4 regions of the Nocardia sp. NPDC088792 genome follow, and region 1 is predicted to be linked to each of the others. Evidence: riboswitches for the same ligand, from Rfam matches in the RefSeq annotation. Region 1 holds a riboswitch; each other region holds the start of a gene.
What was found. Region 1 has a riboswitch for cobalamin ahead of metE (5-methyltetrahydropteroyltriglutamate--homocysteine S-methyltransferase). Riboswitches for the same ligand answer to the same signal wherever they lie in the genome.
Positions count from the first base shown of each region.

Region 2: it holds a riboswitch for cobalamin, as region 1 does, so the genes downstream of both, ACIP5Y_RS12435 (CbtB-domain containing protein) here and metE (5-methyltetrahydropteroyltriglutamate--homocysteine S-methyltransferase) in region 1, are expected to answer to the same signal.
Region 3: it holds a riboswitch for cobalamin, as region 1 does, so the genes downstream of both, ACIP5Y_RS41165 (FecCD family ABC transporter permease) here and metE (5-methyltetrahydropteroyltriglutamate--homocysteine S-methyltransferase) in region 1, are expected to answer to the same signal.
Region 4: it holds a riboswitch for cobalamin, as region 1 does, so the genes downstream of both, cobN (cobaltochelatase subunit CobN) here and metE (5-methyltetrahydropteroyltriglutamate--homocysteine S-methyltransferase) in region 1, are expected to answer to the same signal.

Region 1 is NZ_JBIVKC010000001.1:1,393,306-1,395,497, forward strand. Features, by position in the region: gene metE (5-methyltetrahydropteroyltriglutamate--homocysteine S-methyltransferase) at 1-1,216, opposite strand, end outside; cobalamin riboswitch at 1,351-1,567, opposite strand; gene ACIP5Y_RS06830 (LacI family DNA-binding transcriptional regulator) at 1,684-2,192, opposite strand, start outside.
Region 2 is NZ_JBIVKC010000002.1:690,985-693,176, reverse strand. Features, by position in the region: gene ACIP5Y_RS12445 (histidine phosphatase family protein) at 1-455, opposite strand, end outside; gene ACIP5Y_RS12440 (CbtA family protein) at 452-1,303, opposite strand; gene ACIP5Y_RS12435 (CbtB-domain containing protein) at 1,326-1,475, opposite strand; cobalamin riboswitch at 1,580-1,718, opposite strand; gene ACIP5Y_RS12430 (FAD-dependent monooxygenase) at 1,760-2,192, opposite strand, start outside.
Region 3 is NZ_JBIVKC010000007.1:257,565-259,756, reverse strand. Features, by position in the region: gene ACIP5Y_RS41165 (FecCD family ABC transporter permease) at 1-997, opposite strand, end outside; cobalamin riboswitch at 1,030-1,165, opposite strand; gene ACIP5Y_RS41160 (TetR/AcrR family transcriptional regulator C-terminal domain-containing protein) at 1,167-1,751, opposite strand; gene bioB (biotin synthase BioB) at 1,892-2,192, shown strand, end outside.
Region 4 is NZ_JBIVKC010000003.1:376,023-378,214, reverse strand. Features, by position in the region: gene cobN (cobaltochelatase subunit CobN) at 1-1,297, opposite strand, end outside; adenosylcobalamin-variant (AdoCbl-variant) riboswitch at 1,287-1,418, opposite strand; gene ACIP5Y_RS19390 (hypothetical protein) at 1,562-1,879, shown strand; gene ACIP5Y_RS19385 (hypothetical protein) at 2,136-2,192, shown strand, end outside.

The DNA.
Region 1 (2,192 bases):
CCGCGTCCAGCCCGGCCAGGCGATCCCGCACCGCCTGCACGTGCAGCCGCCGATCGGCCTTGCGGTCCAGCACGGCGGTGCGAGCGATGTCCAGGCCACCGGCCACGGCCTCCTCGCCCCGGTGCAGCGCGGTGGCCAGCAGCACGATCTCGGCGAGCTTCTCGTTGCCGAAGGCCAGCCAGCTGCGCAGCCGCGGCTCCAGATCCGTCTCCGGCTTCAGGCTGTACGGAACATGCAGCAGCGAGCAGGAACTCGACACCGCGACCGTCACCCCGGCATTCCGCAGATCGGTCAGCCGCGGCAGGGCGTGGTCCGGATCGACGCGCCAGATATTGTGGCCGTCCACGACACCGGCCACGATCAGCTTGTCCGTGATCGACCGCGCCGCAACCACATCCGCGTCACCGCCCGCGACCAGATCGACGGCGATGCCCTCGATCCCGGTCTCCGCCAGCACCGGCAGCGCCGCACCCAGCCGCCCGAAGTACGAGGCGACCAGAATGGCCGGCCGCGCCGACAGCTCGGCCAGCCGCCGGTATGCGGTGTGCACCACGGCCAGTTCGGTTTCGGACAGATCGGTGACCAGCGACGGCTCGTCGATCTGCACCCACTTCGCACCGGCCGCGGCGAGCAGACCGAGCAGTTGCTCGTAGAGCGGCAGTAGATCGGGCAGCCGGTCCAGCAGGTTGCTGCCGTCCACCGACTTGGCCAGCTCGAGGAAGGTGATCGGGCCGACGATCACCGGCCGGGCCGGAACCCCCAGCGCCAGTGCCTCTTCCAGCTCGGCGAGCGGCTTCTCCGGGTGCAGCGAGAACTCGGTCTCCGCCGAGAGTTCGGGCACCAGGTAGTGGTAGTTGGTGTCGAACCACTTGGTCATTTCCAGCGGCGCGACCTCGGCATTGCCGCGCGCGGCCGCGAAGTAGCGGTCCAGCTCGTCGGAGATACCGAGCACCCGCTCAGGCAATGCGCCCAGCAGCACGGCGGTATCGAGCACCTGGTCGTAATACGAAAACGTGCCGACCGGAACGGAATCCAGCCCGGCGTCCCGAACCTGCGTGAGCTGCGCAGTCCGCAGCTCCCGGGCGACCTCGTGCAGTCCGGCGGCGTCGAGGCGGCCCGCCCAGTACGCTTCGGTGGCGCGCTTGAGTTCGCGATTCGGTCCGATTCGCGGCAGCCCCAGCACGGTGGCGGTGAAAGTATTGTCAGGGTTCAACATCGATGAACTCCATGGTCAGCAGTCAGAGGGACGCCACCCATTTCGAAACGTACGCTGAACGAGCCCACACGCATGATCCGTGCCCGGTCCACTCGGCGTAACGCCCGATCCACGAGGCGACGACCGCCGGATACGGCGTATCCGGCACAACGGGCAGGTCTTCGGACTCATGGGCGCCGACCCGCTCCGGGCCGACCCCGGCGCACTCGACCGGGGCTGTTCCTACCAGCCGTCGCTTCCCAGGCAGTGCGCCCAGTGCTTTTCACGGCAGTCGTTCCCATTCACCGCTGCGGGACAGTCCCGGATTCCCACCGGGTTCCCTCTCACCACGCCGATGACGCGAACGTCATCGCCGGGCTTCGACACCATCGAGCGGATCAGGGGCTCCTCGACTCCGCCTCCGGCGAACCAGCTGCACCCGCAAATATAGCGAAGTTCGCACGGGTTCCGCACCGCTACCGGTCCGATCAGGGCGGAGGCGCGGTGGAACCGCGCGTATGCAACGTCACCGGGAGGACGATGTTCGGTGTGTCGATGGGACGGTCGTGCAGCGCGTCGAGCAACAGCGACGCCGCGCGATGGCCGATTTCCCGGCGATCCACGGCAATCGTGGTCAGCGCCGGGCACAGCGAGGCGGAAGTAGGGAGATCGTCGTGACCCACCACCGAAATATCCTGCGGAACACGCAGACCCGCGTCCGCCACGGCGAGATAGGCCATGTGGGCGATGTAATCGCTGTTGGCGATGAAGGCGGTCGGACGGTCCGGCGCGGGCACCGCCAGCGCCTCGGCGATGGCGGTCCGCGCGGCCCGGGCGGACAACTCGGTGGTCACCGTCAGGGCGGTGAAGCCGAGGTCCGCGCTCAGCTGCCGGAAACGTTCGAGCCGTTCGGGGTCCGGCGACTTGTCCGCCGGGGCGACGATCATGGCGAGGCGCCGGTGCCCCAGCTCCAGCAGATGGCGGACGGCGAGATCGA
Region 2 (2,192 bases), on a different contig from region 1:
TGCAAGGTGCACAGAATCGCCGCACGCACGATCGCTGGATGGGTGATTGCGATGACGCGGTCACCCTGACCCGCTACACCGTTGAGCCACAAGCTCACTCGTTCGATGAGATCGGTGATGGCCTCGCCGCCGTGCCCGCGGAAGCCCGGATCGGTGAGCCAGGCCATCAGCTGATCGGGTGCGATGGCATCCATCGACCGCCCCGCCCAGCTGCCACAATCCAAGTCGCGCAAGGCTTCCTCGGCGGTGCCGGAGAGCCCGAGCGCGTCGGCGGTCTGCGCGGTGCGGGCCTCCGGCGCGTAGCACACGCCGGCAGCCTCGCCGGACAGTCCGCCCGACGTCTCGACCGACCGCAACCCCAGCGGGTTCAGCGGTTCATCGGCCGGGAAGCGGGCGGCCTGCACGGCATCGGTGAACGCATGCGTCACCAGGGTGAGGCGGGTGACCGCGCTCATGCCGCCGCGGTGGACTGTTCCGGGGCGGTGACGGCGCGCTCACCGAGCAATCGTGGTGCGAGCCAGGCGAACCCGACGCCGATGACGGCCCAGAGAATCGCCTGCGCGATGAAGGAGTACAGCCGGAAGTGGAACAGATCGTCCGCCGGGAAGCCCGGGTAGACGATGGTCCCCGCCGCATCCTTCAGCGGCTGCGGCGTTTCCGTGTCGAAGTCGCCGAACGACTTGTTCGCCGACAGATGTCCGAGCGACGGTAGCACCAGCATCACAATGCTCATGACCACCACGAAGGACAGGCCCGAAGCGATGGTCGCGGTCCAATTGCCCAGTCGCGCGGCCAGTCTGCGGCCCAGCCAGATGGCCGCGAACAGCGCCACCGTGCTGATCACGATCATGAGCACGTACAGCCCGGTGCGTTCCTTGATGGTGTCCGGATGCCCGATCGACGGCGGGTTGGCCGGGTACTTCAGGAACGGCACCGCATAGAACGCCAGGAACATGCCGCCCGACACCAGCAGCGCGAGATTGCGCGGGGTGGTCCTGCCCGAGCGGGTCATGGCCAGGTAGTAGACGACCGCGAACAGCGCGCCCATGGCCATGCCGAACACGATCACACCGAACCCGAGACCGATGTTCTGCTGCTGGCCGCGGGTGAAGATGTCGGGTCCCATATCGGGCATGGGCAGCCCGGCGGCCTTGTCCAGCGCCATCTGGGCGTCGTCGCGGCCGGATTCGTAGTCGATGGCCCGATCGATGATGGGCTCGGCCATGATCCGGGCGAAGATGAACGCGAAGAGTCCGCCGAGCGCGCCCAGCAGGACGCCCCGGCCGATGATCCGTTTTTCCATTGTGGGTACTCGATTCCCGTGACTAGTGGCAGGGGAATCCGAGGAAATGCCGTCCGTCATGGACGAACTCGTGCACGTGCATATCACTGCCGAACACCGAGACGGCGCCCTGATCGATGCCGATGAAGTAGATGGCGAGCAGTGCCAGCACAGTGGTGCCGATCAACCACATGGCCGTGGTCGGCAGGGACAGCGCGCCCGCGCCGAGGCCGGAACGAGGAACGTAGGAAGTGGCCACGAGAACTCCTTGCTTTCAGGGGATTTCGCGTCCCCAGAGCCGGTATCAACACGGCGGCCCGGTGTCTGACTCACATCCACGCGGATGCTCACAGTGGCGCGACCGTTCCGGAATTACACCGGATTCCAACGAATCGCCGATCACATGACGATACGAAACAGCTGACCACCAGGTCAAACGATCATCCAACAGGTGGGAAACGGGCAACGACCCGCCGGTCAGGCCGAGGCCGGATCCTCGACCGAATCGATATGGCCGTCCGGTCGCACCACCACAACGGCGTCCGGCGACGACCCACAGGCGGCAGCGAGCTCGCGCGGCAATCGTGATGCGGCGAGCGCGGCAGGCCGCACGCCGACCAGGTCGAGAGTCGAGTTGCCGTCGGCCGACCAGGCATGCGGCAGCCGCGCACCCACTGCGAACGACGGCCGGTAACCATCGGGCGTGAGCGGCGGCGTGGCGGCATAGTTCGCACTGAGCAGGAGCTGATCGTCGATCCGGTAGTCCCGCCGGGCATTGTCGCTCGCGATATCGATGACCTGCCGCGCGAGCGGCCGGCGCTCGGATTCGTAGCTGTCGAGCAGTGATTCGCCCGCCCGGCCGCTCAGTACGGCGGCCAGTTTCCACGCCAGATTGTCGGCATCACCGATC
Region 3 (2,192 bases), on a different contig from region 1:
TGAGGAGGAGGAAGGCGGGGGCGCCGATCAGGCCGGTGAGGACGCCGACGGGGATTTCGGTGGGGCGGACCAGGACTCGGGTGGCGGCGTCGGCGACGACCAGGAAGAGGGCGCCGCAGAGGGCCGAGGCCGGGAGCAGGATGCGGTGACGCGGACCAACTATGAGGCGGGCCGCGTGCGGCACCACGAGGCCGACGAAGCCGATACCGCCGGAGACCGCGACCAGGACACCCACCAGGATCGCCAGCAGGATGAAGAGCGCGATCCGCAACTGCCGCACCGGCACTCCGACCGAGGCTGCGGTGTCCGCGCCCAGGTTCAGCACATCGAGCCAGTTGGCGGAGAGCAGTAGGACGAGGGTGCAGGCGGCTACCACGGTGGCGGGGAGCAGGATTCGAGTCCAGTCGGCGCCTGCCAGGCTGCCGAGCAGCCAGAAGAGGACCGATTTTGCGGCGGCGGGATCGCCGCTACGGAAGACGATGTAGCTGCTCAGGGCGCTGAAGGCCGAGCCGAGGACGGTGCCGGTCAGGACCAGGCGCAGCGGGGTGAGGCCGCCTTGGGCCACCGCGACCAGAAATACCGCCGCCGCGGCGGCCAGAGCGCCGGCCAGCGCGCCCGCCGACAGTGCCCAGAGTCCGGCTGCCGCAAAGCTTCCCGTGGTGATGACGGCTGCCGCGCCGACGCCCGCACCGGAGGAGACGCCCAGCAAATAGGGATCGGCCAGTGGGTTGCGCACCAGGGTCTGCATGGCCGCGCCCGCGACCGCCAGCCCGGCCCCGACGATCGCCGCCAGCAGGGTGCGCGGCACTCGGAGCTGCCAGACGATGGTGTCGGCGCCGAGGTTCGCGGGTGCGAGTCCGGTTGCGCGCCGGTGCAGTACGTCCAGTACGTCGTGCAGCGGGATGGTTTCGGCGCCGAATCCGGTCGCCACGATCATGGCGGCGAGCAATAGCGCCACCAGTACCGGCAGCGTGATCGCCGCCCGGGCACGGCTCATCGACGGAGCTCTCTGGGCAAATCGCGGCCTCTCCCGAGTTCGGTCCGGTGGGGGAGGTCTGACTCGCAGCCCGAAGGTTGCTCACAGTGGCGCGACCGTTCCGGGTTTGCACCGGATTCCCGCACCCACCGGGGATGACGGGACGGACTCTACCGTCCGGAAGTATTGCTCAACGGATGCGGGTGCCCAGCAGGTGACGCACACCGCTCACGAACAATTGCAGCCCGAAATCGAAGCGGGCGGTGGCGTCGGTGGTGTCGTAGAGAGGAGAGTGTTCCTCGGCGAGGGCGCCCGCGGAATCCATCTGGATGCGCGATTGCTCGTCGACGGTCTGGCCGAGTACGTAGTACAGCAGCGTGTAGGCCGCGAGATCGGCTTCCTCCCGTGTCATGCCCGCGCGAATGGCGGCGCTGGCCAGCCGTTCCCGCCCCTTGCTGGTGGTCAGCCGGGAAGCGTAAGTGGCCGAGACCAATTCGGCTCCGTCGCGGTAGGCGAGCAGGCAGGAGCGCAGCCGATGCGCCAATTCGGTCAGCTGGCCGGACCATTCGCCCGCACCGACCGGTTCGTCCATGGGTGCGAGAATGCGGTCGGCGACCGCGCCGAGCAGGGCCTGCTTATTGGGGAAGTGCCAGTACAGCGCGCCCGGCTGCACATGCAGCGAGCTCGCCAGGCGCCGCATGGTCAGGTCGGCGAGCCCGTACTGGTCGAGAATGGCGATGGCCCCGTCGACCACGTCCGTGCGATGAAGTTGCACTGCAGAATCCGACCCTCTCGTGTTCCGGCTCACGTTCCCGGCTGCTAGCCTACCCTGAACACCGTTCAAGTTGTTCGGCTACACGAGCCGGGCACGTTGCGATGCCCGGCCCGACCGGCCGGACGAAGGGACTCGTAGGCATGACCCAGGCAGCCGTCACCACCGAGGCCGGAAGCACTGCCGGCGACGACATTCTCGCCATCGCCCGCGAGCAGGTGCTCGAACGCGGCGTCGGACTCACCCAGGACCAGACCCTCGAGGTACTGCGCCTGGGCGACGACCGGCTCGAAGAACTACTGAGCCTCGCGCACGACGTGCGCATGAAATGGTGCGGACCGGAGGTCGAGGTCGAGGGCATCATCTCGCTCAAGACCGGCGGCTGCCCCGAGGACTGCCACTTCTGTTCGCAGTCCGGCCTTTTCCAGTCCCCCGTGCGCGCCG
Region 4 (2,192 bases), on a different contig from region 1:
CACGCAGATCCTCGGGCAGGGTCTCGAACCAGGCGGTGTAGGCGTCGGCGCCGATGCGGATCGGGTTGCCCTCCAGCTGTTCCGCGGTCAGCCAGTCGGGATCCTGCCCGCCCGCCGCGATGAGGGCGTGGATGAGCGCATCACCGTCGGCCTGCTCCAGGCCGGGGATCTCGCCCTCCGCGCCGAGATCGTAACCGGCCGAACGCATCTCGGTCAGCAGCTTGATGGCGCTGGCCGGGGTGTCCAGTCCGACCGCATTGCCGATGCGGGCATGCTTGGTCGGGTATGCCGACAGCACGATCGCGATCTTCTTGTCCGCGGCCGGAATATGACGCAGCCGGGCATAGCGGGTCGCGATACCCGCCACCCGTGCGGCCCGCTCGGGATCGGGTACGTAGGTGGACAGGCCGTCGGCGTCGAACTCCTTGAACGAGAACGGGACCGTGATGATGCGGCCGTCGAACTCCGGCACCGCCACCTGCGTGGCCACATCCAGCGGAGACAGACCATCGTCATTGGCCGCCCACTGCTCGCGACCACTGGTGAGGCAGAGGCCCTGCAGGATCGGCACATCCAGGTCGGCGAGCGCGCCCACGTCCCAGGCCTCGTCGTCGCCGCCGGCGGAGGCGGTGGCCGGCTTGGTGCCGCCCGCCGCCAGTACGGTCACCACGAGCGCGTCGGCGTCGCGGAGGCGGGCCAGCAGTTCGGGTTCGGCGGTGCGCAGGGAGGCGCAGTACACGGGCAGCGCCCGCGCGCCCTTGTCCTCGATGGCCGCGCACAGTGCATCGATGTAGCCGGTGTTGCCGGCCAGATGCTGGGCGCGGTAGTAGACGACCGCCACGGTCGGCGCGCCCGCCGGGACCGGACGCGAATCCCGCTCCAGCTCACCCCAGCTCGGCATCTCCACCGGCGGCTCGAAGCCGTGCCCGGTGAGCAGCACCGTATCGGACAGGAAGTTGTGCAGCTGCAGCAGGTTTCCGGGTCCGCCCGCGGCCAGGTAGTTGTGCGCGTCGGCGGCGACGCCGCCGGGCACGGTCGAGCATTCCATCAGCTCGGCGTCCGGCGCGATCTCGCCGCCCAGCGCCACCACGGGAATCCCGCTGCCGCGCAGCGTCTCCAGTCCCTCCTCCCAGGCGCGCTTACCGCCGAGGATGCGCACGACGATGAGGTCGGCGCCTACCAGCAGGCCCGGCAGATCGTCCGGCAGCAAACGCGCCGGATTGCCGAGCCGATAATCGGCCCCGCTGGCGCGTGCGCTCAGCAGATCGGTGTCGGAGGTGGACAGCAGCAGGATCACAGGGTCTCGGCCTTCCTCGGGTGACGCGCCCAGCACGGTTCGGCGCTCGACGGGAAGGTCTGACTGTCACAGTGGCGCGACCGCACCGGAATTCCACCGGTTTCTTCCGTTCGACGAGCGCGCCGATGCTATCGCGTGGGCTGCCCGGTCCTTGCGGTGCGCCCCGCGGAGTGGCCACGACGGGTCGTGCTCAGCGGATCACAGTGCGGCAAAGGCTGGTCCGCGTCGCTGTGCGACCGACCGGTCCGGGCGTACGCTGCCCGTATGCCTAGCACTCCGGGATGGGTCAGGCGGAATCGCTTCGCCGCCTGGTCAGGGTACTTCTGCATACTGGTTGCCTTCGCGACGCTGGCAATGACATTGACAGCAGCAGGCAGCGGCCACACCCAGTGGGCCATGATCGCGGGCATCATCTGCGCCGCTACCGTCCTCTTGGGCCTCACCATCATGACGACGACCGTCCGCCGCGACCATGTGGAGCACCACCTGGTCCCCAACCTCCTCAACGACTGCTGGGAAAAGACCCCGCCCTACGCCCGGCTCCGCGGCGCACCCAAATACATCGAGCCCCGCCACACCTGAGCGGGCCGCACTCGACCGAACAAGATCCGAACAGGGCCCCACGCAGACGCGTGGGGCCCTGTCCCATTCCGGTCACCGAGCGCTGCGGACCATATCCCCTGCCACGGGAGCGAAAGCGCAGTTCAGAAGCCTGTGACGCCGGTCACCCCAGGCGTACGCTCGGGGTATGCCGAATACTCCTTCATGGGTCCGGCGGAACCGATTTGCCGCCTGGTCAGTGTACTTTTGCGCTCTGGTTGCCTTCGCGATGCTGGCAATGACTTTGACGGCCGCGGGTAGCGGCCACGCCCGATACGCCCTCATCGCGGGCATC